DNA from 4 places in the Bradyrhizobium sp. WSM4872 genome. Region 3 is predicted to be linked to each of the others. Evidence: predicted binding sites of a transcription regulator. Region 3 holds the regulator's gene; each other region holds the start of a gene.
What was found. Region 3 encodes PhoB, which activates phosphate uptake and scavenging genes when phosphate is short. Its sites were predicted from a motif close to TGTCATNNANCTGTCAT; they were not measured.
Positions count from the first base shown of each region.

Region 1: AC0L3C_RS04005 (UDP-2,3-diacylglucosamine diphosphatase) is a predicted target of PhoB. The motif match lies at 1,537-1,553, and genes of this name have one in related genera.
Region 2: AC0L3C_RS03025 (RNA degradosome polyphosphate kinase) is a predicted target of PhoB. The motif match lies at 5,148-5,164, and genes of this name have one in related genera.
Region 4: AC0L3C_RS18340 (OprO/OprP family phosphate-selective porin) is a predicted target of PhoB. The motif match lies at 1,420-1,436, and genes of this name have one in related genera.

Region 1 is NZ_JBVVPT010000002.1:184,865-192,105, forward strand. Features, by position in the region: gene AC0L3C_RS03990 (c-type cytochrome) at 1-193, shown strand, start outside; gene AC0L3C_RS03995 (Lrp/AsnC ligand binding domain-containing protein) at 217-462, opposite strand; gene thiD (bifunctional hydroxymethylpyrimidine kinase/phosphomethylpyrimidine kinase) at 592-1,392, shown strand; gene AC0L3C_RS04005 (UDP-2,3-diacylglucosamine diphosphatase) at 1,577-2,389, shown strand; gene AC0L3C_RS04010 (glycosyltransferase family 4 protein) at 2,403-3,446, shown strand; gene AC0L3C_RS04015 (threonine/serine dehydratase) at 3,510-4,493, shown strand; gene AC0L3C_RS04020 (caspase family protein) at 4,568-6,370, opposite strand; gene AC0L3C_RS04025 (RbsD/FucU family protein) at 6,535-6,978, shown strand; gene AC0L3C_RS04030 (antibiotic biosynthesis monooxygenase family protein) at 7,009-7,241, opposite strand, start outside.
Region 2 is NZ_JBVVPT010000001.1:604,443-611,683, reverse strand. Features, by position in the region: gene ndk (nucleoside-diphosphate kinase) at 1-400, shown strand, start outside; gene AC0L3C_RS03035 (TerC family protein) at 445-1,305, shown strand; gene ppx (exopolyphosphatase) at 1,364-2,866, opposite strand; gene AC0L3C_RS03025 (RNA degradosome polyphosphate kinase) at 2,882-5,074, opposite strand; gene AC0L3C_RS03020 (P-loop NTPase family protein) at 5,203-5,880, opposite strand; gene AC0L3C_RS03015 (CDP-alcohol phosphatidyltransferase family protein) at 5,974-6,516, opposite strand; gene purM (phosphoribosylformylglycinamidine cyclo-ligase) at 6,672-7,241, shown strand, end outside.
Region 3 is NZ_JBVVPT010000028.1:39,436-46,676, reverse strand. Features, by position in the region: gene pstC (phosphate ABC transporter permease subunit PstC) at 1-54, shown strand, start outside; gene pstA (phosphate ABC transporter permease PstA) at 59-904, shown strand; gene pstB (phosphate ABC transporter ATP-binding protein PstB) at 901-1,722, shown strand; gene phoU (phosphate signaling complex protein PhoU) at 1,733-2,449, shown strand; gene phoB (phosphate regulon transcriptional regulator PhoB) at 2,464-3,171, shown strand; gene AC0L3C_RS28575 (GcrA family cell cycle regulator) at 3,400-3,912, opposite strand; gene AC0L3C_RS28570 (acetylornithine transaminase) at 4,368-5,570, shown strand; gene argF (ornithine carbamoyltransferase) at 5,570-6,517, shown strand; gene AC0L3C_RS28560 (Hsp33 family molecular chaperone) at 6,807-7,241, shown strand, end outside.
Region 4 is NZ_JBVVPT010000012.1:74,500-81,740, forward strand. Features, by position in the region: gene AC0L3C_RS18340 (OprO/OprP family phosphate-selective porin) at 1-1,358, opposite strand, end outside; gene AC0L3C_RS18345 (DegQ family serine endoprotease) at 1,670-3,076, shown strand; gene AC0L3C_RS18350 (replication-associated recombination protein A) at 3,073-4,404, shown strand; gene AC0L3C_RS18355 (RluA family pseudouridine synthase) at 4,461-5,675, shown strand; gene AC0L3C_RS18360 (hypothetical protein) at 5,747-5,995, opposite strand; gene AC0L3C_RS18365 (hypothetical protein) at 6,454-7,104, opposite strand.

The DNA.
Region 1 (7,241 bases), on a different contig from region 3:
GAAGGATATTGCCTATTTTCTGAAGACCGGCGAATTGCCCGACGGCGACAGCGTCGGCGGCGCGATGACGCGGGTGATCAAGAACACCTCTCAATTGCCGGACGACGATCTCGCGGCGATGGCGGACTATCTCAAATCGCTGCCGCCGGTGGACGGTCCGCCGCGCCCCAAGCGCAAGGCGGGCGGCGCCTGATCAGCCGGCACTTTTCCGGACGATCAACTCGCGCCAAACGCCTTGAAGGTGATGATGGTGAGGGTGTCCTGGATCCCGGGCAGCACCTGCACCTTCTCGTTGACGAAGTGGCCGATATCGGTGTCGTTGTCGACGTAGAACTTCACCAGAAGGTCGTATTGCCCGGCCGTGGAATAGATCTCGGAGGCGATCTCGGCTTCGGCAAGCGCATTGGCGACCACATAGGATTGACCGAGCTTGCATTTGATCTGGACGAAAAAGGGAACCATCGCGGTCACTCCGAAAGCATATCTGACGGCTAATAGGCCAAACCCGGCCGGATTTAGCAAGCGAACTTGCTGGGCTGGGGGAGGCGCGCTAGGACGGGCCATGGCTTCGAAAATGCGGAAAATCGCCCCATGACGACGCCCGTCGCGCTGACCATTGCCGGCTCCGATTCGAGCGGCGGCGCCGGCATCCAGGCCGACCTGAAGACCTTTGCCGCGCTGGGCGTTTTTGGCGCGTCCGCCATCACGGCGCTGACGGCGCAGAACACCCGCGGCGTCACAGGCATTCATGCGGTGCCGGCCGAATTCGTCACCGCGCAGATCGACGCGGTGTTTTCCGATCTCGAGGTCGGCGCGGTCAAGATCGGCATGGTGGCGCAAGCCGCCAGCATCGATGCGATCGCGGCCGCGCTGTCGCGCTGGGCGCCCCGCCATATCGTGCTCGATCCCGTGATGGTGGCGACATCGGGTGATCGCCTGCTCGCGTCCGAAGCTGTCGACGCCCTGCGCGTCAAACTGATGCCGCTGGCCTCGGTGATCACACCCAATCTGCCGGAGGCCGCGGCTCTGCTCGACGAACCGGTCGCGGCCAGCGAGGCCGAGATCGAGGGCCAGGGGCGCCGGCTGCTGGCGCTCGGTTGCCGGGCAGTCCTGATCAAGGGCGGGCACGGCGAGGGCGCCGAGAGCATCGACTATCTCGTCGATGCCAGCACCACGATCGCACTCGCCGCGCCGCGCGTTGCCACTCGCAACACCCATGGCACCGGCTGCTCGCTGTCCTCGGCGGTTGCCGCGGGGCTCGCCAGAGGCGAGGATCTCGAGCGCGCCGTGCGCAACGCCAAGACCTGGATCAGCGCCGCGATCGCGGCTGCCGATCGCTTCAGCGTCGGCCACGGCCACGGCCCGATCCATCATTTCCAGAAATTCTACTGAGGCCGCTCGCGAGCGCGCCGCGGTTCCGGGTTCTTGCGGAGGCCGCTGCGACGCCATGTCGCCTGATTGTCGCATGCGACTGATATTCGCGGGGTGGGCGAGGCAAGCGCGATTCGTATCCGAAGGTGCCTCAAAGGTTCAATTGGTCATCCCCCTGTCACGGGACATTGTTACAGGCTGGCGCATGGGAAGTTACGATGTGAGTGACGAGAGCCCGGAGCGGCGCTTTCGCACGTTGTTCATCTCCGACGTTCATCTCGGAGCCCGCGGTTCTCAAGCCGACCTTCTGCTCGACTTCCTGCGTTTCCATGATGCCGACACGATCTATCTCGTCGGCGATATCGTCGACGGCTGGGCGCTGAAATCGAGCTGGCACTGGCCGCAATCGCATAACGACCTCGTCCAGAAGCTTTTGCGCAAGGCGCGCAAGGGCGCCAAGGTGATCTACATCCCCGGCAATCACGACGAGTTCCTGCGCAACTATTACGGCACGCATTTCGGCGGCATCGATGTGGTCGAGAACACCGTTCACACCGGCGCGGACGGCAAGCGCTATCTCGTCATCCACGGCGACATCTTCGACCTCGTGGTGCAGAACGCACGCTGGCTCGCCCATCTCGGCGACAAGGCCTACGATTTCGCGATCCAGCTCAATCGCTTCGTCAACTTCTTCCGGCGCATGTTCAAGGTGCCCTATTGGTCGCTGTCGCAATGGGCCAAGCAGAAGGTCAAGAACGCGGTCAACTATATCGGCGCGTTCGAGCAGGCGCTCGCCGCCGAAGCGCGGCGCCACGACGCCGACGGCGTGATCTGCGGCCACATCCATTATGCGGTGATCCGCGACGAGGGCGGCATCCGCTACATGAATTGCGGCGACTGGGTGGAGAGCTGCACGGCGCTGGTCGAGCACGACGACGGCCATTTCGAGATCATCACCTGGGCGGATCAGGCCGAGAAGCCGGCACAGGTCCCGCAGGTTGCAGCCAGAGCTGCATGACAAAGGCAGCCTGATGCGCATCCTGGTCGCGACCGACGCCTGGCACCCGCAAGTCAACGGTGTGGTTCGGACGCTGACCAAGCTTGCCGACGCCGCCAAAGGCCTCGACGTCGAATTCTCGTTCCTGACGCCGCAATCGTTCCGCACCTTTGCGATGCCGAGCTATCGGGACGTGCGGCTGGCCATGCCGCGGCCGGGCAGAATCGCAAAGCTGATCGAGGAGGCGCACCCGGACAGCATCCACATCGCGACGGAGGGGCCGATCGGCCTGATGGTCCGCCGCTATTGCCGCCAGCGCAAGCTGCCCTTCACGACCAGCTTCCACACCCGCTTTCCCGAATATGTCCGCGCCCGCGTGCCGGTGCCGGGCTCGCTGATCTGGCGGGCGCTGCGCCGATTCCACAGCCCCAGCCGCGCCGTGATGGCGGCGACGCCGGCGCTCGCCAGCGAGCTGACCGAGCGCGGCTTCGACAATGTCGTGCTGTGGCCGCGCGGCGTCGACACCCATCTGTTCCATCCCCGGGCGATCGATCTGTGTCTGCCGGCACCGGTGTTCCTCTCCGTCGGCCGGGTCGCGGTGGAGAAGAATCTCGAGGCGTTCCTCGACCTCGACCTGCCCGGCACCAAGGTGATCGTCGGCGACGGTCCGGCGCGTGTCGCGCTGGAGGAGGTCTATCCGGACGCGATCTTCCTCGGCGAGAAGCACGGCGAGGAACTGGCGGACATTTACGCTGCCGCCGATGTCTTCGTGTTTCCGAGCAAAACCGACACCTTCGGCCTGGTCCTGCTCGAAGCGCTGGCGAGCGGCCTGCCGGTCGCGGCGTTTCCGGTGAAGGGGCCCCGCGACGTGATCGGCGATGCACCGGTCGGCGCGCTCGATCACGATCTGCGCCGCGCCTGCTTCGCCGCGCTGGACATCTCCCGGCAGGACTGCGTCGAATTCGCCGCCAACTACACCTGGGAGGCCTCGGCCCGGGCCTTTATTGACAGCATTTTGGCGGTCGGCGCGGTGCTGCCCGGCCGGAACGGGGCAGAACCGGCGCGATTCGTCGCCTGAGGGGAAGAAGCCCTCGCGCGGAGATGCCTTGCCCGCGCCTCATCCGCCGCGATAACATCAGGCATGACAGAACAGCTCCTCCCGATCGGCCCTGCCGATATCGATGCCGCAGCACGCGTGATCGCACCGTTCGCCGTCCGCACCCCGCTGTTGTCCTTTCCCGTGCTCAACGAACGCGTCGGCGCAAAGGTCTATCTCAAGCCGGAGATGCTCCAGCGCACCGGTTCGTTCAAGTTCCGCGGTGCCTTCAACAAGGTCGCCTCGATCCCGCAGGACAAGCGCGCCGGCGGCGTGGTCGCGTTCTCCTCCGGCAATCATGCCCAGGGCGTGGCGGCGGCGGCAAAGATCCTCGACATGCAGGCGACCATCGTGATGCCGGCGGATGCGCCGTTGTCCAAGCGCGAGCGCACCAAATCCTACGGTGCCGAGGTCGTGCTGTACGACCGCGACCGCGACGACCGCGAGGCGATCTCGCGCGGCATCGCCGAGAAGCGCGGCGCGACGCTGGTCAGGCCCTATGACGATCCCTTCGTGATCGCCGGCCAGGGCACTGCCGGCCGCGAGATCGCCGAGGACATGGCGGCGCTCGGTCTCGCCCCAGACATCGTGGTGGCGCCGGCCTCCGGCGGCGGCCTGATCGCGGGCGTCGCCACCGCCGTGAAGGCACGCTATCCGCTGGCCCAAATCGTCGTGGCCGAGCCTGAGGCGTTCGACGATCACGGCCTGTCGCTGACCGCAGGTCACCGCGAGCCGCATGGGCCGGCAGGCCGCACCATCTGCGATGCGCTGATGGCCCTGATCCCCGGTGAGATGACATTCGCGATCAACAGCAAGCTGCTTGCGCGCGGCGTCACCGCCTCGGACAAGGAAGTCGGCGCGGCAGTCGCGTTTGCCTATCGCGAGCTGAAGCTGGTGGTCGAGCCGGGCGGAGCGGTGGGCTTGGCCGCGCTGCTTGCGGGACGACTCGATGTTGCCGGCAAGAACGTCGTCATCGTGCTCTCCGGCGGCAATGTCGACGCCGATCTGTTTGCGGAGCTCGTGGCCTGATATTCTAATCTTCTGACATGAAGAAGGGGCAGAGCGTCGCCGCTCTGCCCTTTGTCGTGTGTGGCTGATCGCGATCAGTGCATGAAGCCGCGGTGGTTGTTGCCGCCGTTACCACCCTGGCTCTGGTTCATCGACTGGCGGAAGTTGTTGCCGCCATTGTTGACCATGCGATTGGTCTCATTGAACTGCGGGCGGTTGTTGTTCTGCACCTGCACCTTGTTCACCGGGTTGTTGCTGATCTTCGCGCCGTTGTTGATGCGGATCGGGTTGTTCTGGGTCTGAACGTTGACGGGTTTCGTCTCGATGGTCGTGCCGCCCTTGCCGACATTCACCGGCATGCTCACGATCTTGCCAGGATTGCCGCTGGTTGTGCCGTTGGCAGTGCCATTCGGCGTCTTGTTGGTCGCAGGCAGCGTCACGATCTTGCCGATGCCGCCATTGTTGTTGGTGCTATTGGTCGGCGCGGGCAGGGTCACGATCTTGCCCGGGGTCTGCGACGGCGTGCCGTTCTGCGGGTTGGGCTGATTGTTGCCCGCCGGCAGGTTGACGATCTGGCCGCTATTGCCGAGCTTGCCGATGCCGTTGTTGTCGCCCGACTTCTGCACGATCGGCAAATTGCCATTCACTTGCGCGCCGCCATTACCCTGCTGCAGCGGCATGTATTTGGGCTGGCCGAGATTGCCGATCTTGAAGGTCGGGGCGATATTCTGCGGCGCCAGGAACTTGGTCGCCTGCATCAATGGGATCTGCTTCGGCTGCATCTGGAGCTTCAGCGCGACCTGTGCATAGGGCGTGTTGCCGTAGCTATCGTAGAAGTTCTTGTAGCCGAGCGGCGAGTTCGCGAGCACCGCCTTGTGCCAGGCCTGCGTGAGCAGCAGGTTGTTGAGCAGCCAGCGGACGTGATCGCACAGCGGGTCGTGCGGATACATCGTGATGAACTCCTGATAGTACTCCGGCCGCGCTTCGGACACGACGTAGTCATAGGCCTGGCGGGTCGAGCGGCTCGGCAGGTTGGAGGCCATCTGCACCACAGGCGCATTCACCGGCGCGCGGTTGGCGGCAACAGCGGTGTCGCCGAAGAAGGTGAAGTCGGATGTCAGCGACGAGCTCTCCCACGGGATTTGCGCGCCGCTGGTGGTCTGGTTCACTTCGAGGCGCACGCGCTTGAACAGCTGCTCGATCGGCACGTTGGGCTCGCGCGCGACGTTCAGGAAGGCCTGCGTGTAGGGGCTGTGGCCGCCGGTGCCGTCCTGCGCTTCCGCGCCCGGCGCGGTCGAGTAACCGACGATCGAACCGTTCGGCGCATCGACGATGGCCAAGCCACGGCCGGCATCATTCACGTTCGGGAACGGGTTGTTGCGGCAGGCATCAAGGATCACGATGCGCATGCGGCTCGGGATCGTCTCCAGCGTCGACATCACGTCGACCAGGCGGACGGAGTTGTTGACGAGCTCGGTCTGGCTGGAGACCTTGGCGTCGACGGGAACGAGGTAGTTCTCGCCGGCGAGCTGCACGCCGTGACCGGCGTAGTAGACCATCGCCACCGTGTTCGGACCGCGCGCTGACACTTTGGCGGAGAAGTCCTGCACCACGCGAAGCATGTCGTTCTGGGTCAGGTCGGTCGCGGCGACCACTTCGAACCCGGCCGAATTCAGGAATTTCGCCATGGACTCCGCGTCATTGTCGGGGTTGGCGAGCTGCGGCGCGTTCTGGTAGTTCGAATTGCCGATCACCAGCGCGACGCGCTGCTCCGGGCCTTGCAGCGCGGTGGGGGCGGGCTCCACCGGGGCGACTTGCGCGGAAACCGGGCCGCAGGCGAAGCCGAACAGGCTTCCCAGCAGGCTGGCCGTCATCAGGAAAGGTTTTAGGCGGAACATGGCGTGCTCCTTTGGCACTGATCTCGATACGAGATTGGTTGCCGGGGAGCTTGGCCGCGTTCGAGTTTGAGGTCCGTGATCGCCATCACCATGGTAGGCTGCGTGATCTGAATCACGTTTGGAACCTGCCAAGGTGGGTGCACGATGGGAGGACAGTCCGTCACATGCTGAAATCGATCGATCCGATCCTCACGCCCGACCTGCTCTGGCTGCTGGCGTCCATGGGCCATGGCGACGACCTCGTTTTCGTCGATGCCAATCACCCGGCGGCACGCATCGCGCAGAGCACGCATTCGCGGCGCCTGATCCAGTTGCCCGGCATGAGCATGGAGACCGCGATCCGCGCCATCATGTCGGTCTATCCGCTCGACGATTTCGATCCCGATCCGGTGCGCGTGATGATGCCGGTCGACGATCCCGACGGCGTCCCCGACGTGCAGCGCGCGGTGCTCGCGGAGATCGAACGCGCCGCCGGCCGCCCCGTTACGCCCGGAAAACTCTCCCGGCCGGATTTTTATCGCGCGGCGGCGGCGAGTTTTGGAATCGTGCAGGTCGGCGACAGCCGGGGGTACGGATGCTTCCTGATCAGGAAGGGTGTGATCAACTAGAAGCGCACGAACGAACGATGCGGTACTGCGTCACGCGTGCTCGAACGGTCCGACCTCGCGGATCACCTTGCAGATCTGCAGGAAGCCGCTGGCGTAGAACTCGGCATGGCCCCGCTTCATCGTCTCGACATGTTCGGGATGGGTGCGCCAGGCTTCGAGCGCTTGCTCCGAGGCAAAACGGAACACGGTGAGCTCCTCGCCGTCGTCGGCCTTGAACGACTTGACCGACACAAAGCCGGGAAGACGGCTGACGATGTCGTACA
Region 2 (7,241 bases), on a different contig from region 3:
GATCATTAAGCCCGACGCCACCGCGCGTAACCTTACCGGGGCGGTTAACGCCGTGATCGAGAAGGCGGGCCTGCGCATCGTCGCGCAGAAGCGCATCCGCATGACCAAGGAACAGGCCGAGACCTTCTATGCGGTCCACAAGGCGCGCCCCTTCTTCGGTGAGCTCGTGGACTTCATGACGTCTGGCCCCGTGGTGGTCCAGGTGCTGGAAGGCGAGGGTGCCGTCTCCAAGTATCGCGACGTGATGGGCGCGACCGATCCGTCCAAGGCGGCTGACGGCACCATCCGCAAGCTCTACGCAAAGTCGATCGGCGAGAACTCCGCGCACGGTTCGGATGCGCCGGAGACCGCCGCGATCGAGATCGCGCAGTTCTTCTCGGGCAACGAGATCGTCGGCTGATCCGTCAGCCGATCAGGTAACGAGACGCGGCGAAAGGACGTAGTGTGAACTGGCTCTGGCAGATCTTCGATCCCGCTACGATCGGGGCATTCTTCACCCAGTTCCGCGTTGAGATGGCCGAACCGACCTTCTGGGTCGCGGTCGGCAAGATCATCTGGATCAACATCCTCTTGTCCGGCGACAATGCGCTGGTGATTGCGCTCGCCTGCCGCGGCCTCAAGCCGCGGCATCGGCTGTGGGGCATGATCCTCGGTGCCGGCGCCGCGGTGCTGCTGCGGATCATCTTCACGGGCATCGTCGCGAGCCTGATGGAGCTGCCGTACCTCAAGCTGGTCGGTGGTCTTGCGCTGATCGTGATTGCGGCAAAGCTGCTGGTGCCGGAGCAGGAGGACGAGGACGGCGTCGAGTCGGCTTCGCATCTGTGGCAGGCCGTGCAGATCGTCGTCGTCGCCGACATCGTCATGAGCCTGGACAACGTCATTGCGGTGGCCGCGGCCGCCAATGGCAGCGCGCCCTTGCTGGTGCTCGGCCTTGCCATCAGCGTGCCCTTGATCGTCGCCGGCGCGGCGCTGATCATGGCGCTGCTCGCGAAGCTGCCGGTTCTGGTGTGGGCCGGCGCGGCACTGCTCGGCTGGATCGCGGGCGAGGTGATTGCGACCGATCCCGGCATCGCGCCGAGGCTGCACACGCTGTTTGACGGTCCGTTCGGCGCGTCGCTGGACAACATGCTCGGCGCCTTCCGCATCCCGCCGCAATTCGCCCATGGCGGCGGAGGCGGCGAATATCTCTGCGCAGCTCTCGGCGTCGTCGTCGTTCTGGTCGGCGGCTCCATCTGGCGCCGGCGCAGCATGAGCGCGGCCGCGCTGGAGTCCTCCGAGCGCCACGCCAAGGCCTCGGCGGAGTAGACTTACCTTTTGAGCATGATGTTTTCGGAAAAGCGCTTCACGCTTTCCGGAGCATGCGCTAGCGCCGGACGATCGAGCCGGCGCGGTTGATCAGGCGGGCGAGCGCGCGGAAGCGGCTGCCGACGCGATCCGCGACGAGATCGCCGAGGCGGTGCTCGAACACCAGCAACAGCTTGCGGCCCATGCTGCGGAAATGCGTCGCGGGCAAGACGCCCGGACGTGCCGCCGAGATCAGATGCGCGACGCGGAAGGCCGCGCCCAGCAGGCGGGCGCGTTCGAGCTGCGCCGGCGTCAGCAGCTCCTGCATGGCGACCGGCGGCTGGTTCTCCTCGCTGAGGCCCGCATAGCGATAGAACACGGACAGGCCGACGAAGGCGCGCTCGGTGTGGGTGATTGCGCCGAAATTGCCGTTGACGACGAGGCTCAGCGTCTGCTCGCCGCGATGATCGGGATGCACGCGCCAGCCGATGTCGGACAGCAGGCACGCGGCATGGCGCAGACGGCGGTCCTCCTCGGTCTCGCGCAACTTCACCACGCGCGCGAGGCGGTCGGTCCAGGCGATCAGCTCGCGCGCGTGCTTGGCCGAACGCGACAGCAGCTGGTTCAGCTCCTCGGCCGCGCAGATCAGTCCGTCCTTGTTGCGTTCGGACTCCGGCAGCTTCTCGTGCAGCAGGCCCTCGCGTACGCCGAAGGTCGAGAACACGATGGTCTTCGGCTTCGCCACCCGAATGATGTGCTCGAGCACCAGTGCGGCATAGGTGAGGAGCGGGCGCCGGGCATCGGCGACGATCTCGATGTCGGCGAGCATGCCGGCGGCCGCAAGCCGGCGCAGGCGGCGGGAAAAATCGAGCGCCTCGGCCGCCGAAATCGAATAGCCGTGCATCACCTGGAGCGGATAGCCGCTCTGGATGATGTGGATGCGCGCAAGCGCGCGCCAGGTGCCGCCGACGGCGTAGAAGCTGCGGCCGCGGCCCGCGGTGAGCTGCGGCACCCCGTCGAGCGCTTCGCGCACGATGCGGTCGGCGCGTTTCAGGGATTTATGCGCGAGGTCCTGCAGCGCGAGGCCGCCGAGCGGCAGCGTCACGCCGCTGCGCACGGTGTTTTTGCGCACGTCGATCAGTTCGAGCGAGCCGCCGCCGAGATCGCCGACGATGCCGTCGGGATGGTGGATGCCGGAGATCACGCCGAGCGCCGACAGCCGCGCCTCGCGCGGGCCCGACAGGATCTCGATCTTCACCGCGCAGATGCGCTCGGCTTTGGCGATGAAGTCGGGGCCGTTGGAGGCGTCGCGGCAGGCGGCGGTCGCAATCGCAAACACCCGTCCGACCTGCATCACTCGGCACAGCGCACGGAAGCGCTTGAGCGAGGTCAGCGCCTTGTCGACGGCGTCGGGCGCAAGCAGTCCCGTGCTCTGCACCTCGCGCCCGAGACCGCACAGCGTCTTCTCGTTGAAGATGGGAATGAGGCTCCGCGTCAGCCCCTCGTAGACGACGAGCCGGACCGAGTTGGAGCCGATGTCGATGACCGCGACGCTCGAGCCGCGCTTGCGCGGCCGCTTCACGTCGACGATCCCGGATCAGGATTGATGACGTTCATTACGGCGCGTGAGGCGGCGCGGCGAGGATTCCTTGAGCGACTTACCACGGCCAGACAGACTCGGATTTGTCATGAAGTAGTTGTGGACGTTGAAAGGCTCCTCGCCCTTCGCGGTCTTCATACGCGTTGAGGACCCGTCCGGCAACAATTGCCAGCTCTGTTCATTGTCCTTGAGATTCGCGACCATGATCTGTTCGAGAACCTGCTGATGCACCGTGGGATTTTGCAGCGGACACAGCACCTCGACGCGGCGGTCGAGGTTGCGCGGCATCATGTCAGCCGAGGAGATATACACAGCCGCTTTCGCGCTCGGCAGGCCCTGGCCCATGCCGAAGCAGTAAATTCGGCCGTGTTCGAGGAATCGTCCGATGATCGACTTGACGCGGATGTTCTCCGACAGGCCGGGAATGCCGGGCCGTAGGCAGCAGATGCCGCGCACCACGAGCTCGACCTGCACGCCGGCCTGTGAAGCCTCGTAGAGCGCATCGATGATGTCGGGGTCGACCAGCGCGTTCATTTTCATCCAGACCGCACCGGGCCGCCCGTGCCGTGCATGCGCGGTCTCGCCCTGGATGTGCTCGATGATGCGCTTGCGCAAGGTCAGCGGCGACACCGCCATCTTTTCCAGGTCGCTCGGCGCGGCATAGCCGGTGATGAAGTTGAACACGCGGGCAGCGTCGCGGCCGATGGTTGGATCCGAGGTGAAGTAGGAGAGGTCGGTGTAGATGCGCGCGGTCACCGGGTGGTAATTGCCGGTGCCGGTATGGACGTAGGTTGTGAGGCTGCCGCCCTCGCGCCGCACCACCATCGACAGCTTTGCGTGCGTCTTCAGTTCGAGGAAGCCGTAGACGACCTGCACGCCGGCGCGTTCGAGGTCGCGCGCCCAGCGGATGTTGGCCTCCTCGTCGAAGCGCGCCTTCAGCTCGATCAGCGCGGTCACGGATTTGCCGGCTTCGGCGGCTTCCACGAGCGCGCGCACGATCGGCGAGTTGCTGGAGGTGCGGTAGAGCGTCTGCTTGATGGCGACGACGTCGGGGTCGCGCGTCGCCTGCTGGAGGAACTGCACCACCACGTCGAAGGATTCATAGGGGTGATGGACGACGAGATCCTTCTGCCGGATCGCAGCGAAGATGTCGCCGCCTTGCTCGCGCACGCGCTCGGGATGGCGCGGCACGTAAGGGGTGAATTCCAGATCGGGCCGGTCGAGGCGGGTGAGCTGCGAGAGCTCGTTCATGGCGAGCACGCCATCGACCAGGAACACCTCGTCGTCGGCGGTCGACAGCGCGTGCTGTACGAAGCTGCGCAACTGCTCCGGCATCTTGGCATCGATCTCGAGCCGGATCACCGAGCCGCGGCGGCGGCGCTTCAGCGCAGTCTCGAACAGGCGGACGAGATCCTCGGCCTCTTCCTCGATTTCGAGTTCGGAGTCGCGGATGACACGGAAGGCGCCCTGGCCGTGCAGATTGTAGCCGGGGAACAGGCGGTTGATGAACAGCGCGGTGGCCTGCTCCAGCGAGATCAGCCGAACCACCTTGCCCTCGGCCGGCAGGCGGATGAAGCGGTCGATCTTGCCGGGCATGCGGATCAGCGCGTTCATCTGCTTGCCATCGGCGGCGCGCGTGAGCTGGAGCGCGATGGTGAAGCCGAGGCTCGGAATGAACGGGAAGGGGTGGGCCGGGTCGATCGCAAGCGGTGTCAGCAGCGGGAACACGTTGCTGAGGAAGTAGTCCTCGACCCAGGTTCGTTCCGCCTTGGTGACTTCCTTGCCCTCGACCAGCACGATGCCCTCGTCGGCGAGCGTGCCGCGCAGGTCGCGCCAGATTGCCTGCTGGTCGGAGGCGAGCTGCGAGACGGTTCGGTTGATCAGCGCGAGCTGCTCGGACGGCGTCAGACCGTCGGGGCTGCGCTCGGCAATGCCCTCGCGCACCTGGGCCTTGATGCCGGCGACGCGGACCATGAAGAACTCGTCGAGGTTGTTCGCTGAAATCGACAGGAATCGCACCCGCTCCAGCATGGGATGGCTGGGATTGACCGATTCCTCCAGGACGCGGCGGTTGAAGTGCAGCCAGGAGAGCTCGCGATTGATGAACCGCTCAGGGTTCGATGCGATCGCAGGCGGGCCCTCGGCTTCCGGGGCTTTCTCTTTAACTTCAATAGCTTGCGCAGAATCCATCAGAAGTCGGTCCATCCAGTTCGCCCCAATTTGCGACTTACGCGCAAAACCCGCGGGAGCATGTGTTAGAGCGATGACGTTTCGATGACATTGATGTTCCGCCGCCCGGCCGCGTCAAGCCGCCTTGGTCAGACATCCCGGAGCAGCTCGGCCGCCAGCGCCCTTGTGACGGGGCGGCCGAGGCGCAGGGCCTCGCTGTCCAGCAGGTCCACAGCCCGTCGGGCGGCGGCCGAGGACCGCTCCAGGCGAGTGGCGAGGTAGCTGACCACGCTCTCGTCCACCGCGAGCTGGCGGTCGGTGCAGAATTTGACGATCAGGCCGCGGAAGAGCTGGTCGTCAGGCGGCAGCAGCGAGACAACGGGGACGGCACGGAGCCGCGAGCGCAGGTCGGCGAGTTCGATCTCGAGAGAAGCGGGCGCCTCGCGTCCGGTGAAGAGGACGTAGGCGCCGTCCTCGCGGGCCAGATTCATCAGATGGAACAGGGAGCGCTCGTCGAATTGCCCGGCCTTGGGATCCTCGACCACCAGCGCGCCAGTGGCGAGCGCAGCCGGGACGGCCTCGGCGGTCAGCCCATTGGCCGTGGTCGAGCGGGCGCCTGAAGCCTCGGCCCAGATCGCGGCGAGATGGCTCTTGCCGCTTCCTTCCGGGCCGGCCAGCCACATGATCCGGTTCGGCCATTCCGGCCAGGCGTCGATGAGGGCAAGACCGGCGGCGTTGACGGGGCCCTCAAGGAAATTGTCCCGGCTCAGGCTCTCCGCATGCGGAAGCGAAAACGCCAACTGTCGGGGATGAACGCGGCCTGGCACGCTTGCTTTGCTCCGTGCCGGCGTGCCGGCTTCGTTTGAAGAGATGCGACTTGATCGAGCGGGAGTTGGCCTTTTGCGGGGCCGCTTCCCAACTCATTTGGCCTCGATCGTGCTCATGTGCCGCAACCACTCGACAAGATAGAGCGACACGGAGGAAAGCGTGAAGACCGTGACGAGGCCCATCAGGATGATATCATAAGGACCGGCTTTGAAGCCGAAGGCGAGGGCGGCCAGCACCAGCGCCGCGAACGCCACCTGGGCCACAGTGTTGAGCTTGGATACCTTCGAGGGCTTCATCTCCACAGGCCGGTCGAACAGCCACGATATGATCACGGCAGCGACGATCATGATGTCGCGCGAGACCACCAGGATGACGATCCAGCGCGGAATCGCGCCCCAGATGCCCAGCGCCATGTAGATCGAGACCAGCAGCGCCTTGTCGGCGAGCGGGTCGAGCAAAGCGCCGAGCTCGCTCGTCATGTTGAAGCGCTTGGCAAGGAAGCCGTCGACCGCGTCGCTGATACCGGCGATCAGGAAGACGGCGAACGCCACCTCCATTTGGCTCGACACGATGGCCCAGACGATGATCGGGACCAGCATGATGCGGCCCAAAGTAATGATGTTCGGTATACTCACACGGCGCTTCCCGGCACCCGGCCTGACCTCGAATTCGGCCCTTTGGAGGCTGAACCGGTTGATATCTCTACATAGTATACGGGGGCGCGCCATGCGAGCCATTGCGCGTCCCCGGAATTCGACGTAACCAGCCGCAAACCCACTGGAAATCGGGCATGACCGACCGCAAAAACGGCCTCACTTACGCCGATTCAGGCGTCGATATCGACGCGGGCAACCGCTTGGTCGACCTGATCAAGCCGATGGTGCGCGCAACCGCACGTCCCGGCGCCGACGCCGAAATCGGCGGATTCGGCGGCCTGTTCGATCTCAAGGCGGCCGGTTTCAAGGATCCCATCCTGGTGGCCGCGACCGATGGCGTCGGCACCAAAGTCAAGATCGCGATCGAGACCGGCCTGCATGGCGGGATCGGCATCGACCTCGTCGCCATGAGTGTCAACGACCTCGTGGTGCAGGGCGCCGAGCCGCTGTTCTTTCTGGACTATTTTGCCTGCGGCAAGCTCGATCCGGAGGCGACCGCGTCGATCGTCGCCGGTGTCGCCGAAGGCTGCCGCGAATCCGGCTGCGCCCTGATCGGCGGCGAGACGGCCGAGATGCCCGGCCTCTACAAGGACGGCGACTACGACCTCGGTGGCTTTGCCGTCGGCGCCGCGGAGCGGGGCACGCTCTTGCCGCGCAAGGACATCGCCGCCGGCGATGCCGTGATCGGGCTCGCCTCGTCGGGC
Region 3 (7,241 bases):
CTCGCAGCGGCGCGGCTGATGCTGATGCGGCTGGAAAAGAAGGCGGGGAACTAGCGCCATGAATCCGATCTATTCACGCCGCCGCCGCAAGGACATCGTCGTCCGCGGGCTCTGCATCGCCGCAACGGCCTTCGGCGTCACCTGGCTCGCGCTGATCCTGATCACGCTGCTCTACAACGGATTGGCGGGACTCAATGTCCAGCTGTTCACCGAGAACACGCCGCCACCCGGATCGAACGAGGGCGGTCTGCTCAACGCCATCGTCGGCTCGCTGATCATGACCGTGATCGGCGTCGGCATCGGCGCGCCGCTCGGCATGTTCGCCGGCACCTATCTCGCCGAATACGGCCGCAATGACCGGTTGACCTCGGTGATCCGCTTCATCAACGACATCCTGCTCTCGGCGCCCTCGATCATCATCGGCCTGTTCATCTACGGCGCGGTGGTGGTGCCGATGCGCGGCTTCTCGGCGATCGCGGGCTCGCTCGCGCTCGCGGTCATCGTGATCCCGGTGGTGCTGCGCACGACCGAGGACATGCTGCTGCTGGTGCCGAACGCGTTGCGCGAGGCGGCCTCGGCGCTCGGCCTGCCGCGTTCGCTGGTGATCAAGCGGATCGCTTATCGTGCTGCCCGATCGGGTCTCATCACCGGCGTGCTGCTCGCGACCGCCCGCGTCGCCGGTGAAACTGCGCCGCTGCTGTTCACAGCGCTGTCGAACCAGTTCTTCAGCCTCGGCCTGAACAAGACGATGGCGAACCTGCCTGTCACCATCAACAACTTCGTGCAGAGCCCCTATGCCTACTGGAAGCAGCTGGCCTGGAGCGGGGCGCTGCTCATCACGCTGACCGTTCTTGCCCTGAATATTGGCGCGCGCATCCTTGGCGCCGAGAGGACCGCAAAATGAGTGATCTTTCCGTATCGATGAGCGCGGCCGGTGGGCTGCCCCACGCGCCGGTGCTGCCGGAGGCGCCCCCCAAGGTGACCGTGCGCAACCTGAACTTCTATTACGGCGAGCACCACGCTCTGAAGAACATCAACCTGACGCTCGGCGCCAACCGCGTCACGGCGTTCATCGGTCCGTCGGGCTGCGGCAAGTCGACCCTGCTGCGCATCTTCAACCGGATGTACGACCTCTATCCCGGCCAGCGCGCCACCGGTCAGCTCATGCTCGATCAGACCAACATTCTCGACGGCAAGCTGGACCTCAATCTGCTGCGCGCCCGCGTCGGCATGGTGTTCCAGAAGCCGACGCCGTTCCCGATGACGATCTACGAGAACATCGCGTTCGGCATCCGTCTCTATGAGAAGATCTCGAAGTCCGAGATGGACGGCCGCGTCGAAAAGGCACTCCGCGGCGGCGCGCTGTGGAACGAGGTCAAGGACAAGCTCAACGCCTCCGGCCTGTCGCTCTCGGGCGGCCAGCAGCAGCGCCTCTGCATCGCCCGCACCGTCGCGGTGCGGCCCGAGGTGATCCTGTTCGACGAACCCTGTTCGGCGCTCGACCCGATCTCGACCGCCAAGGTCGAGGAGCTGATCCAGGAGCTGTCCGAGGATTACACGATCGCGATCGTCACTCACAACATGCAGCAGGCGGCGCGCGTCTCCGACAAGACCGCCTTCATGTATCTCGGCGAGCTGATCGAATTCGACGACACCAGCAAGATCTTCACGTCGCCGACTGACCGGCGCACGCAGGATTACATCACCGGCCGGTTCGGCTAGGAGACGCGACATGGGTTCTGAACATACCGCAAAGGCCTTCGATACCGACCTCCAGGAACTCACCCGCCTGGTCGCCGAGATGGGTGGCATCGCCGAGCGCATGATCGTCGAGTCCGTCGACGCGCTGATCCGCCGCGACGTCCCGCTCGGCCAGCGCGTCGTCGCCATCGACACAGAACTCGACGCGCTGCAGAAGCGCATCGAGGAGCGTGCGGTCCTCACCATCGCCCGCCGCCAGCCGATGGCGGTCGACCTGCGCGAGATCGTCGGCGCCATGCGCGTCGCGACCGATCTCGAGCGCATCGGCGACCTCGCCAAGAACATGGGCAAACGCGTCGCGGCGCTGGAGACGGACTTCCATCCGCTCAAGCTGTTTCGCGGCCTCGAGCACATGACCGACCTCGTGCAGCAGCAGGTCAAGTCGGTGCTGGACGCCTATGCCGCGCATGATCTGCCGGCGGCGATGGCGGTGTGGAAGGGCGACGAGGAGGTCGACGCCATCTGCACCTCGCTGTTCCGCGAGCTCCTTACCTACATGATGGAGGATCCGCGCAACATCTCGTTCTGTATCCATTTGATGTTCTGCGCCAAGAACATCGAGCGGATCGGCGACCACGCCACCAACATCGCCGAGACCGTGTTCTACATGATCGAGGGACAGGCGATCACCGACAAGCGGCCGAAGGGCGACATGACGACCTTCGCCAACACGGTACCGAACACTTAAGGAGCGACGACCCGATGGGCGCACGCATTATGGTGGTTGAGGACGAGGAAGCTCTGACGGAGCTTCTCCGCTACAACCTCGAAGGCGACGGCTATGACGTCGAGACGGTGATGCGCGGCGACGACGCCGACACTCGCCTCAAGGAGCACATCCCCGATCTGATCGTGCTCGACTGGATGCTGCCGGGCCTGTCAGGCATCGAATTGTGCCGGCGGCTTCGCACCCGTCCCGAGACCAAGCAGCTCCCGATCATCATGCTCACCGCGCGCGGCGAGGAGAGCGAACGGGTGCGGGGTCTTGCGACCGGCGCCGACGATTACATCGTCAAGCCGTTCTCGGTGCCGGAGCTGCTCGCGCGCGTGAAAGGCCTGCTGCGGCGCGCGAGCCCCGAGCGGCTCGCCACCGTGCTTGCTTTTGGCGACATCGAGCTCGACCGCGACAAGCGCCGCGTGGCGCGCTCGGGCCGGCCGATCGATCTCGGTCCGACCGAATATCGCCTGCTGGAGTTCTTCCTGGAGCATCCGGGCCGGGTGTTCTCGCGCGAGCAACTGCTCGACAGCGTTTGGGGCCGCGACATCTACATCGATGAGCGTACCGTCGACGTGCATATCGGCCGCCTGCGCAAGCTGCTCAATCTCGGCCGCGAGCAGGACCCGATCCGCACCGTCCGCGGCGCCGGCTACGCGCTGGATGATCGTTTTGCCAAGGCGGAGCAGGTGTAGGGTTGCAGGCTTGTTTGCTGGCGAGCTGTCCCCGAATTCTCCGACGTCGTCCCGGACAAGCGAGCGAAGCGAGCGCTGATCCGGGACCCATAACCACCGAACGTGGTTTGGCGAAGACTCGGAGTGACCCCTTCCGCACGACTACTGCGTGCTCGGAGTATGGGTCCTGGCTTTCGCCAGGACGACACTGAAATTGTTGAACTGTCTTCGCGCGACGACTTGCCGTGATTACCGCGGACCCGGCTTCACCGGTGCGCGGCGCCGATCCGATGCCGGCTGGTACGCGACGCGCGAGTGCTGGGCGCAATAGGGCAGGCCGGACAACGCACGGCCACCACAGAAGAAGAAGTCCGGGCTCGAGGGATCGCCGACCGGCCAGTGGCAGGTCGCCTCGTTCAATTCCAGCAGCGACAGCCGCTGGCTCATCGGCACCACGTTGTCGTATGTGACCGGATCCGGCTCAGCCTCGACCTCAAAGGCCTGCGCCAGCGCGGTGTTGCCGCGCGAGATCGGGCGGCTCACCCGCATCATGTGCTGCGCGGGACGCGCCTTGCGCGGCCGGGGCGCTGCCGACGAAGGGCTCTTGGCGCGGCCCGAAAGGCCGAGCCTGTGCACTTTGCCGATCACGGCATTGCGGGTCACATTGCCGAGCTCCGCCGCGATCTGGCTGGCCGAAAGTCCGGCCTCCCAGAGCTTTTTCAGCTGCTCGACGCGATCATCGGACCAGGTCAAAACCGTCATTGCACCCTTTCCCTCGCTGCGCGCCAGCCATCCTGGGGCCTCGCAGCGAATGCCTAAGCCTTCAAAAACCCGTGCCGCCAGAATCCCTTAAGGCTCGCCGGGCGCGTCTTGAACGCCCGAACGTTTACGCCGGTACATAAGGACTTAAAGATCAGAACCACTGCACGAGATGTCGTATCTGACAATCCAAACGCTACAATATGGCGTGACTCCCGCGCAAGAGTCCGCCGACTCGCTTCCACATGTTCCGTGGCTAAATCCCGCAAAATCGGCACCGCAAGACTACGGATTCAGCGTTTCGCGAGGCTTTCCGGGCGGCATTGACACCCGTTTCACCAGGCCTAAGATAGTCGTGCGTGCCGCCCTCAAGAGGCGGCACGTTTCGTTTTCCGGGCCGGTCGATGGTGCGTTGCGCAATGCACGCTCACACCGTCCGCAACATTCAAGTGACCGCCATGACTAACAGCGCAGCGCCGCATTTGCTCCCCGTTTTCGCCAGATCCGACCTCGGTTTCGAGCGTGGCGAAGGCTGCTGGCTGATCGCGACTAATGGCGAGCGCTATCTCGATTTCACCTCGGGGGTGGCGGTGAACGCGCTCGGCCATGCCCATCCGGCGCTGGTCGCGGCGTTGCAGGAGCAGGCGACCAAGCTCTGGCACATGTCGAACCTGTTCCAGAGCCCGGACGGCGAAAAGCTCGCCGCGCGCCTGTGCAATGAAAGTTTCGCGGACTTCGTGTTCTTCTGCAATTCCGGCGCCGAAGCGCTGGAATGCGTGATCAAGGTCGTGCGCCGTTATCACGCCGCGAAGGGCCATCCCGACCGCTATCGCATGATCACCTTCGAAGGCGCCTTCCATGGCCGCACGCTGGCGACGCTGGCGGCGACGGGGTCGGCGAAATATCTCGAAGGTTTCGGCCCCCCGATGGAGGGCTTCGACCAGGTTGCGCATGGCGATCTCGAGGCAGTGAAAAAGGCGATCGGTCCGCAGACCGCCGGCATCCTGATCGAGCCGATCCAGGGCGAGGGCGGTGTGCGTTCGGCAACGCCCGCCTTCCTGAGGGCGTTGCGTCAGCTCTGCGACGAGAAGGGTCTGTTGCTCGCCTTCGACGAGGTGCAGACCGGCATGGGCCGCACCGGCGATCTGTTCGCGTACCGCCGCCTCGGCGTCGAACCCGACGTGATGTCGCTGGCCAAGGCGCTCGGCGGCGGCTTTCCGATCGGCGCCTGCCTTGCGACCGCGGAAGCGGCATCCGGCATGACGCCGGGCTCGCACGGCTCGACCTTCGGCGGCAATCCGCTCGCGATCGCGGCTGCGAACGCCGTGCTCGACGTCATGCTCAAGCCCGGCTTCTTCGATCACGTGCAGAGGATGTCGCTGCTGCTCAAGCAGAAGCTCGCCTCCGTGATCGACCGTCACTCTGATGTCGTCAGCGAAGTGCGCGGCGAGGGCCTCCTGATCGGCATCAAGGCCGTGGTACCTTCGGGCGATCTCGTTGCCGCCTTGCGCGCAGAGAAGCTGCTCACCGTCGGCGCCGGCGACAATGTCGTGCGTTTCCTGCCGCCTTTGATCGTCACCGAAGCCGAGATCGAGGACAGCGTCATGCGGCTCGAGCGCGCCTGCACTGCGTTGTCCGGCAACAAGCGGGCGGCAAGCTGATGAGCAAGTCGCCCGATAAAGCACCCAAGAAAACACCGAAGCACTTCCTCGATATCAACGAGCTGCCGCTGTCGGAGCTCAAGCGCATGCTGGCCGCGTCCTCCGCGATGAAGGCGAAGCAGAAGGCGCATCAGCCGGTCAGGCCGCTCGAAGGCAAGACGCTGGCGATGATCTTCGAGCGCCCCTCGACGCGGACGCGGGTGTCTTTCGACGTCGCCATGCGCCAGCTCGGCGGCGAGCCCATCATGCTCACGGGCGCCGAGATGCAGCTCGGCCGCGGCGAGACCATCGCCGACACCGCGCGCGTGCTGTCGCGCTATGTCGACGCCATCATGATCCGCATCCTCAACCACGATGCCCTGCTTGAGCTTGCGGCGAACGCCACCGTTCCGGTCATCAACGGCCTGACGCGGCGCTCGCATCCCTGCCAGGTGATGGCCGACCTCATGACGTACGAGGAACATCGCGGCCCGATCGAGGGCAAGACGGTGGCCTGGACCGGCGACGACAACAACGTGCTGGCGTCCTGGGCGCACGCCGCCGAGCGCTTCAAGTTCCAGCTCAATGTCGCGACGCCTCCGGAGCTCGCGCCGAAAAAGGCGATGCGCGACTTCATCAAGGCGACCGGCGCGCCGATCATGCTCGGCACGGATGCCGAAGCCGCCGTGCGCGGCGCCGATTGTGTCGTGACCGACACCTGGGTGTCGATGGGCGACAAGGAAGGCGAGCACCGCCATAACGTGCTCAAGCCTTATCAGGTCAATGCCCAGCTGATGTCGCTGGCCAAGCCCGATGCGCTGTTCATGCACTGCCTGCCCGCCCATCGCGGCGAGGAGGTCACCGACGAGGTGATCGACGGTCCGCAATCCGTCGTGTTCGACGAGGCCGAAAACCGCCTGCACGCGCAGAAGGGCATTCTGGCCTGGTGCTTCGACGCGGTGAAGTGATCTCGCTGGAATCCCGGCGGCCACCTCACATATGATCGTCGTCCCGGACAAGCGCAGCTTCTGGCAACGCGCAGCGTTGTCCAGAACGGAGCGCCGATCCGGGACCCATAACCACAGGAAGTCGTTTGGCGAGGATTCGGAGTTGTCATCTCGCGGAGTAGCGTAATCCTGTGGTTATGGGTCCCGGATCTGCGCTAGCGCTTGTCCGGGACGACACCGAGGTTGAGGTTGCTTCGTACAGTTCCCCAACCCCCTTCCAATTCCGCCTTCCGACCCCAGATAAAGCGCCATGGTTTCCCAATCCCCTGACATGAAAACCGGGCCCGAAGGCCCGGTTCGCGCGCCATCCGCGGTTCCCGTCGATGACGCCGTGCTGCCCTACGAGGTTGACGCGCTCGACGTGCGCGGTCGGCTGGTGCGGCTTGGTCCGGCGCTCGACGAGATCCTGACCAAGCACGATTATCCGGCGCCGGTCGGCAAGCTGCTCGGCGAGGCCATCGTGCTGACCACGCTGCTCGGCTCGTCGCTGAAGTTCGAAGGCCGCTTCATCCTGCAGGCCCAGACCGACGGTCCGGTGTCATTCCTCGTCGTGGACTATCAGGCGCCGGATCGCCTGCGCGCCTATGCGCGCTACGACGCCGCGCGCCTCGGGGATGCAAAAGATTCCGGCGCGCTGCTGGGTCACGGTCATCTCGCCATGACCATCGACCAGGGCCCCGACATG
Region 4 (7,241 bases), on a different contig from region 3:
CCGCCCTCGAGCGAGAACGGGTGCGCCGGCTTGACGCCGCCATAGGCCGCATTCGCCGCATTATAGCTGCGACCCTCGCCCGTCAGCACGTAGCCGGCCTGCGCGTAGCCGCCCTGGAATTTGAGGCTCGGCGCACCCAGCGGCGGCAGGCCGGTGTTGGCGCTGCGATCGATGTTGTACCAGAAATACTCGCCTTGCAGGATCAGTGGTCCATAAGTGGCGGCCGCTTCGACGCTGTAGACCTGCGCGCCGGAGGCATTGGCGATTGCGCCGGTCGTGGCGAGCGCCGTGGGATCGATGCGCAGTTCCGGACGATCGTTAAGCGTCACCGTCTGCGCACCCGTCACCATGTTGCGCGACGGCTGGATCAGCCATTCGGCATTGCCGCCGAGATGGACTGAGTAGTCTTTGCCGCTGACGACCTGGCCGGCAACGCGGGCGACGGCGCCATACTGCTCGGAGGCACCGTTCGGTGCTGCGCTCGACGCCGAATGGATCGCGCCGGTCGAGGGCCCCGTGACGTAGCCGCCGATCCAGAGCTGGTCGTTGTACCAGCGCGTGCCGACAGCCGAGCGGAAGTCGCCCGCGGCGATGCTGGTCGCGATGATGCCGGCCGAGGCGCGCTCCATGAACATGATGTCGTTGGAGCTCGTGGCTTCATCGAGAGTGTAGGGCAGGTCCATGATGCCGCCTTCGATGGCCATCTTGCCGCCGAACGGTTTCAGGCCGGTATAGCTGAGATAGGCGTTCTCGATGCCGGAGACGCCGCCGCCGGGCAGCGAACCCGGAGCTGCGCCGCCAAACCCGTCGGAGGAGCCGCCGAAGTCGTAGACCAGCGCGAAATTCCAGTCGTTGAAGAACTTGCCGGCGAGACCGATGCGCGCGCGGCGGACGTTCTCGCCGCTATCGAGTTTCTGCGGCACGGTTGCGGCCGTGTTGGGCCGATAGTCGTAGCCGCCGGCGTCCCAATGCACGCGACCTGTGATCCCGACGCAGTTTGCCCCATCGGCAGTGCAGATGGTCGGCCGATTGTTCGGCATCGTCACGAGGACGCCGGAGGCAGGCGCCGGTCCCTTGAGCGGGATCGCCGCGTTGGCGTTGGCGACGACGGCCTTCGCTTCGGACCGCGCCTCAGCTTTCGCATCCGCCTTGGCTTCGGTCCTGGCCTTTGCTGCAGCGGCAGTGTTCGCCGCGGTCTGGCTCTGGAGCTTGTCGAGCTTCTGCTCCAGCATCTTCAACTGCTGCTTCAGGAGCGCGATCTCCTGGTCGCTGCTGCTCGCCGATTGAGCCTGGGCCTGCGAGGCTGCCAGCGCGGCGGCGAGACCAATCGCTGTGGCTGCAATTCTTGTCCTGCTCACGTCATGACTCCATCGGTTGACGAACTTCCCAAGTCGCTGGCGGAGAGCCTAGGTACGATCGATGACTGCTCCGCGACGCTGCGCCCGGTTGCGCGGTTCCCACTGGTGTAAATTCGCCGCAACCGAATCCGCCTAGCACCACCATGCAAGATGACGCACATCATGCCAATCGGCAGCCCCGGCAAATTGCAATTTCGCACGCAGAGCTTGCAGGCGGGACACACCAAAAAGGGGGTCGAATATCGCGCCGGGCGCCCTTCTATTGGCGGGCGAACGCGCCTATATTCCGGCGTCTTTTCCAAGAGGTAGGAATGTTTCGATCGACCTGGAGCGCCGTCGTCACGGCACTGTGCATAGCCTTTTCGGCCAATTTCAATCCGGCCGCCGCGCAGGACCGCCGAGTGCCGTCCTCGCCCGCCGAACTGCGGCTGTCCTATGCGCCGATCGTGCAGCGGGTGCAGCCGGCGGTCGTCAACGTCTATGCCGCCAAGGTGGTGCAGAATCGCAACCCGCTGCTCGACGACCCGATCTTCCGCCGCTTCTTCGGCGTGCCCGGCCAGCAACAGGAACAGGTGCAGCGCTCGCTTGGTTCGGGCGTGATCGTCGATGCGTCGGGACTCGTTGTCACCAACGTCCACGTCATCGAAGGCGCCGACCAGGTCAAGGTGTCGCTGTCGGACAAGCGTGAGTTCGAGGCCGAGATCGTGCTGAAGGACTCTCGCAGCGATCTCGCGGTGCTGCGCCTGAAGGACACCAAGGAGAAGTTTCCGGCTCTCGAATTCACCAATTCAGACGAGCTGATGGTCGGCGACGTCGTGATGGCGATCGGCAATCCCTTCGGCGTCGGCCAGACCGTGACTCACGGCATCATCTCGGCCTTGGCGCGCACGCAGGTCGGTATCACCGACTACCAGTTTTTCATCCAGACCGACGCGGCGATTAATCCTGGCAATTCCGGCGGCGCGTTGGTCGACATGAACGGCAGGCTCGCGGGCATCAACACCGCGATCTATTCGCGCTCCGGCGGCTCGCAGGGCATCGGCTTCGCGATCCCCGCCAACATGGTGCGCGTCGTCGTCGCCTCCGCGAAGGGCGGCGGCAAGGCGGTGAAGCGACCCTGGCTCGGGGCGAAATTGCAGGCGGTGACGCCGGAGATCGCCGAGAGTCTCGGCCTGCGTTCGCCGACCGGTGCGCTGGTCGCAAGCGTCGTTCCGAACGGACCGGCGGCCAAGGCCGGGCTGAAATCCTCCGACCTGATCGTCTCGATCGACGGCCAGACCGTGGATGATCCAAACGCCTTCGACTATCGCTTCGCCACACGGCCGCTCGGCGGCACGGCGCAGATCGACGTGCAGCGCGGCGGCAAGCCGGTCAAGTTGACGGTGGCGCTGGACGCCGCGCCCGATGCCGGCCGCAACGAGCTCGTCATCACCGCGCGCTCGCCTCTCCAGGGCGCGAAGGTCTCGACCATCACCCCGGCGCTCGCCGACGAGCTGCATCTGGACGCCGACACCGAAGGCGTCGTGGTCACCGATCTCGGCGGCGACAGCGCGGCCGCGAATGTCGGCTTCCAGAAGGGCGATGTCATCCTGGCCGTCAACAACCAGAAGATCAGCAAGACCAGCGATCTCGAAAAGGCGGCGGCCGAGCGCCAGCGCATCTGGCGCATCACGCTGGTGCGTGGCGGCCAGCAGATCAACGTCACGCTGGGCGGATGAGTCCGAAGCGACCACAGGAGACGCCAACTCTCTTCGCCGCGGCGGGGCTCGATCACGAGGCTCCGCATCCGCTGCCGGATCGGCTGCGGCCGCGCGCGCTTTCGGAGGTCGTCGGCCAGGATCACATCCTGGGTCCCGACGGCGCGCTGACGCGCATGCTGGAGACGCGCACGCTGGGCTCGCTGGTGTTCTGGGGCCCGCCCGGCACTGGCAAGACCACGGTCGCGAGGCTGCTCGCGGACGCCACCGATTTGCATTTCGAGCAGATCTCCGCGGTGTTCTCCGGCGTCGCCGATTTGAAGAAGGCCTTTGAGGCCGCGCGCGCACGCCGCGAGATGGGCAAGGGCACGCTGCTGTTCGTCGACGAGGTGCATCGCTTCAACCGCGCCCAGCAGGATTCGTTTCTGCCCGTCATGGAAGACGGCACGGTGGTGATGGTCGGCGCCACCACCGAAAATCCGTCCTTCGAGCTCAACGCGGCGCTTCTGTCCCGGGCGCGCGTGCTGGTGTTTCGCTCGCTCGACGCGGCCGCGATCGAAAAGCTGTTTGCGCATGCCGAGGAGATCGAGGGCCGCAAGCTGCCGCTCGACGAGGAAGCGCGCGCCGTGCTGGTGCGCATGGCCGATGGCGACGGCCGCGCGTCGCTGACGCTCGTCGAGGAAGTCTGGCGCGCCGCGCGCAAGGACGAGATTTTCGACGCCGCGCAGTTGCAGGAGATTTTGCAGCGCCGCGCGCCCATCTACGACAAGTCGGCCGACGGCCATTACAATTTGATCTCGGCGCTGCATAAGTCGGTGCGGGGCTCCGATCCCGATGCCGCGCTGTATTATCTCGCGCGCATGTTGGACGCCGGCGAGGATCCGCTGTTCCTGGCGCGCCGTGTCGTGCGCATGGCGGTCGAGGATATCGGGCTTGCCGATCCGCAGGCGCTGGTCATCGCCAACGCAGCCAAGGACGCTTTCGACTTCCTCGGTCACCCCGAGGGCGAGCTCGCGATCGCGCAGGCGGTGGTCTATCTCGCCACCGCGCCGAAATCGAATGCCGTCTACACCGCCTTCGGCAAGGCGATGCAGGTCGCAAAGCAGGCCGGCTCGCTGCTGCCGCCGAAACATATCCTCAACTCGCCGACCAAGCTGATGAAGTCGGAAGGCTACGGCGCATCTTACGAATACGACCACGACACGCCCGACGCCTTCTCCGGCCAGGATTACTTCCCGGAAGCCCTGGGCCGCCAGACCTTCTACGACCCGCCGGACCGCGGGTTCGAGCGGGAGATCAGGAAGCGGCTGGATTATTGGGCCAAGTTGCGCAAGGAGCGGGGTGGCTGAAGCCAAAATCGCCATTTCGCCGTGACGCGAGGCCGCTTTTGAGCTAGGCAGGCACCATGAGCCGCCGCATCAAAAGAACCGATCCAAAGCCCCGTTCGCGCGATGAGCGCAAGGAGGCGCGCCCGTTCAAGGCGCGCAGCGCGAAGCCTGCTGGGCTGCGGCCGGGCGGCAAGCCGGGCGCGAAGGCGCCGCGCTTTGCCAGCGAGCGCGTCGAGCGGCGCGCGCCCAAAGCCGAACCGGAAAAGGCTGCACCGGCAAAGCCCGTCGAGGCATTGCTGCCGACCAAAGTGCAGACCGTCAAGGTGACGGCCGACGAGAACAACATGCGCGTCGATCGCTTCCTTGAAGCGCACTTTCCCGGCCTGTCGTTCTCCCACATTCAGCGCGTCGTTCGCAAAGGCGAACTGCGCGTCGACGGCAAGCGCGTCGACAGCAAGGACCGGCTGGAGGAGGGCCAGAGCGTCCGCATTCCGCCGCTGAAGCTCGACACGCCGAAGGCACCCAACCCGCAGTCGGAGGCGGCGCAAAAGACACTTGCGGCGCTGAAGGAGATGACGATTTACGAGGACGACGACGTTCTCGTGCTGAACAAGCCGGCCGGACTTGCCGTGCAGGGCGGCTCGGGCATGACGCGACACATCGACCAGATGCTCGAGGTGATGCGCGACTCCAAGGGCCAGAAGCCGCGCCTCGTGCACCGCATCGACAGGGAGACGTCGGGCTGTCTCCTGATCGCCAAGACCCGCTTTGCCGCCTCGCATCTGACCGGCGCCTTTCGTTCGCGGTCGGCGCGAAAAACCTATTGGGCGCTGGTACCGGGGCTACCGAAACCGAAGCAGGGCCGCATCTCGACATTCCTTGCCAAGGAGGAGAGCGAAGACGACACCATCATGCGCATCGCCCAGCATGGCGACGAGGGCGCAAGCCACGCGGTCACGTACTATGCGGTGGTCGAGACCGCCGGCAACAAGCTGACCTGGGTGTCGCTGAAGCCGGTGACGGGGCGCACCCACCAGCTGCGCGCCCACATGGAACATATCGGCCACCCCATCGTCGGCGATCCCAAATATTTCAATATCGAGAACTGGCAACTGCCGGGCGGCCTGCAAAACCGGCTGCACCTGCTGGCGCGCCGCATCGTCATCCCGCATCCCCGCGGCGGCTTCATTGATGCCACCGCGCCGCTGCCGCAGCACATGCAGCAGTCATGGAACCTGCTCGGGCTCGATGCGAGCCGGTTTGATCCGATCGAGAACGCGCCGGAAGAGTAATCAAGTATGGCGCGCAAGTTGGCTGGCTACGTTCATTCGTACCGCCTTGCGAAACCGGTCAGACGCCACTGCTACGGTTGCGGCTCCGAAATTCGTACGAGGTAGCCCAAGAACAGGAAAAGCAGCCCGTCTCGCGCCAGATCGCCATGAGCAAAGCTTAGCATTGCCACGAAAAGGAAACCCATGAAGGCAAATCTGGCCTCGGCTCGTTCCAGGCGAGCGGTCATGGCAAGCGCTCCAAGCGCTATAAATCCAAGCAGCACGCCAGCCAGCCATCCGAACTCAATGACAACCTGGGCAAGGCTGAGGTGGGTTTCCATGCCTAGGCACGTCATCTGGGTGAAGCTCGAAAGGCCGTGACCAAAGATCCCCGCGCGAGGTATCGCGCTGGCTACGTCGCTGATGAGCTTCTTTCGTGTCAGGACAGAATTATATTGTTTTAGGTCGCCGCACGCCGCTGTGCCGGCCTCACCTCGAGGACCGGCCTCAGCCTGAGGACCGGCCTCACCCCGAGGACCGACCTGAACCTGAGGACCAACCTCACCCCGAGGACCGACCTCACTCCGAGGACCGAGCTCGCCCGGAGCGCCCACCTCAGCAGGAGCGCCCACCTCAGCAGGAGAGCCCACCTCAGCAGGAGGAGACGCCGATATGGCGACGGCGAGACGCTCGGCGGTAGCGACGCGAGTATAGTACCCGGCGGCCCAGGAGGTCGAAACCACCAAGATTGCGACGAGTGCCTTAGCTCGCGTGCGGCGAGAGATAGCAGCTTCGCAGGCTAACGTGCATAGCAGCGCCACAATGGAAAAACGCAGGAGTGACGCCGCCAAGATGGCAAATACCACGCCGGCAGATATGTAGCCGATAACCAACCATAAGCGATTGAGGTGTGAGGCGACGAGACCAGCCAGCAGAAGAGCAAAGCAAACGGAATCTGGGCCGGAGCGGCATCAAAAGTGCCGAAGACCAATGGTTTCCCGTGGAGATCGCTCCATTGATCTCGGAGCGCCACTACGATGCACGCCAGGCCAAGGAACCCGACCAGACCGAGCACCGCGAAAAATGGCCGCCCGGTCGTGCCAGACAACCGAGCTGCGGGATAAGCCGCCAGGGCGAGGATAAGTAGGGCTTCCTCCTTCAGAGGCCCTGGGCCGTTGACGACGGTAGAAATGCCAAGCCAAAGCACGAACAGGAGGAAAACGGAATCCCAGATCGTATTCCGGAAGTGGCCCATGGCGACAAGACCGACCAGCGGGCAAATTAGCACCGCGGCGCTTGACCACGATCCGAGCCCGATCCCGTGCAAGAGGATCATGATGGCGCCGGAACACACCAAAATGCCCAACAGAACGGACCTGACGGGCTGCTTATTTCCCGACCATTCCTCTAGCGGCTGCAATAGCCATTTGCTCGATGTCTCCTGGTCCATCCTCTAGCAAATCATCCAAAGCTGACTCGTTCGTGCCCATGACATGGTGGGAGCAACCAAAACTAGCCCGGTCTGACGTCGACTGTGGCGGCCATCAGTGAAACTCACCGGCATTGATCGTCCACCAGTTCTTTTCC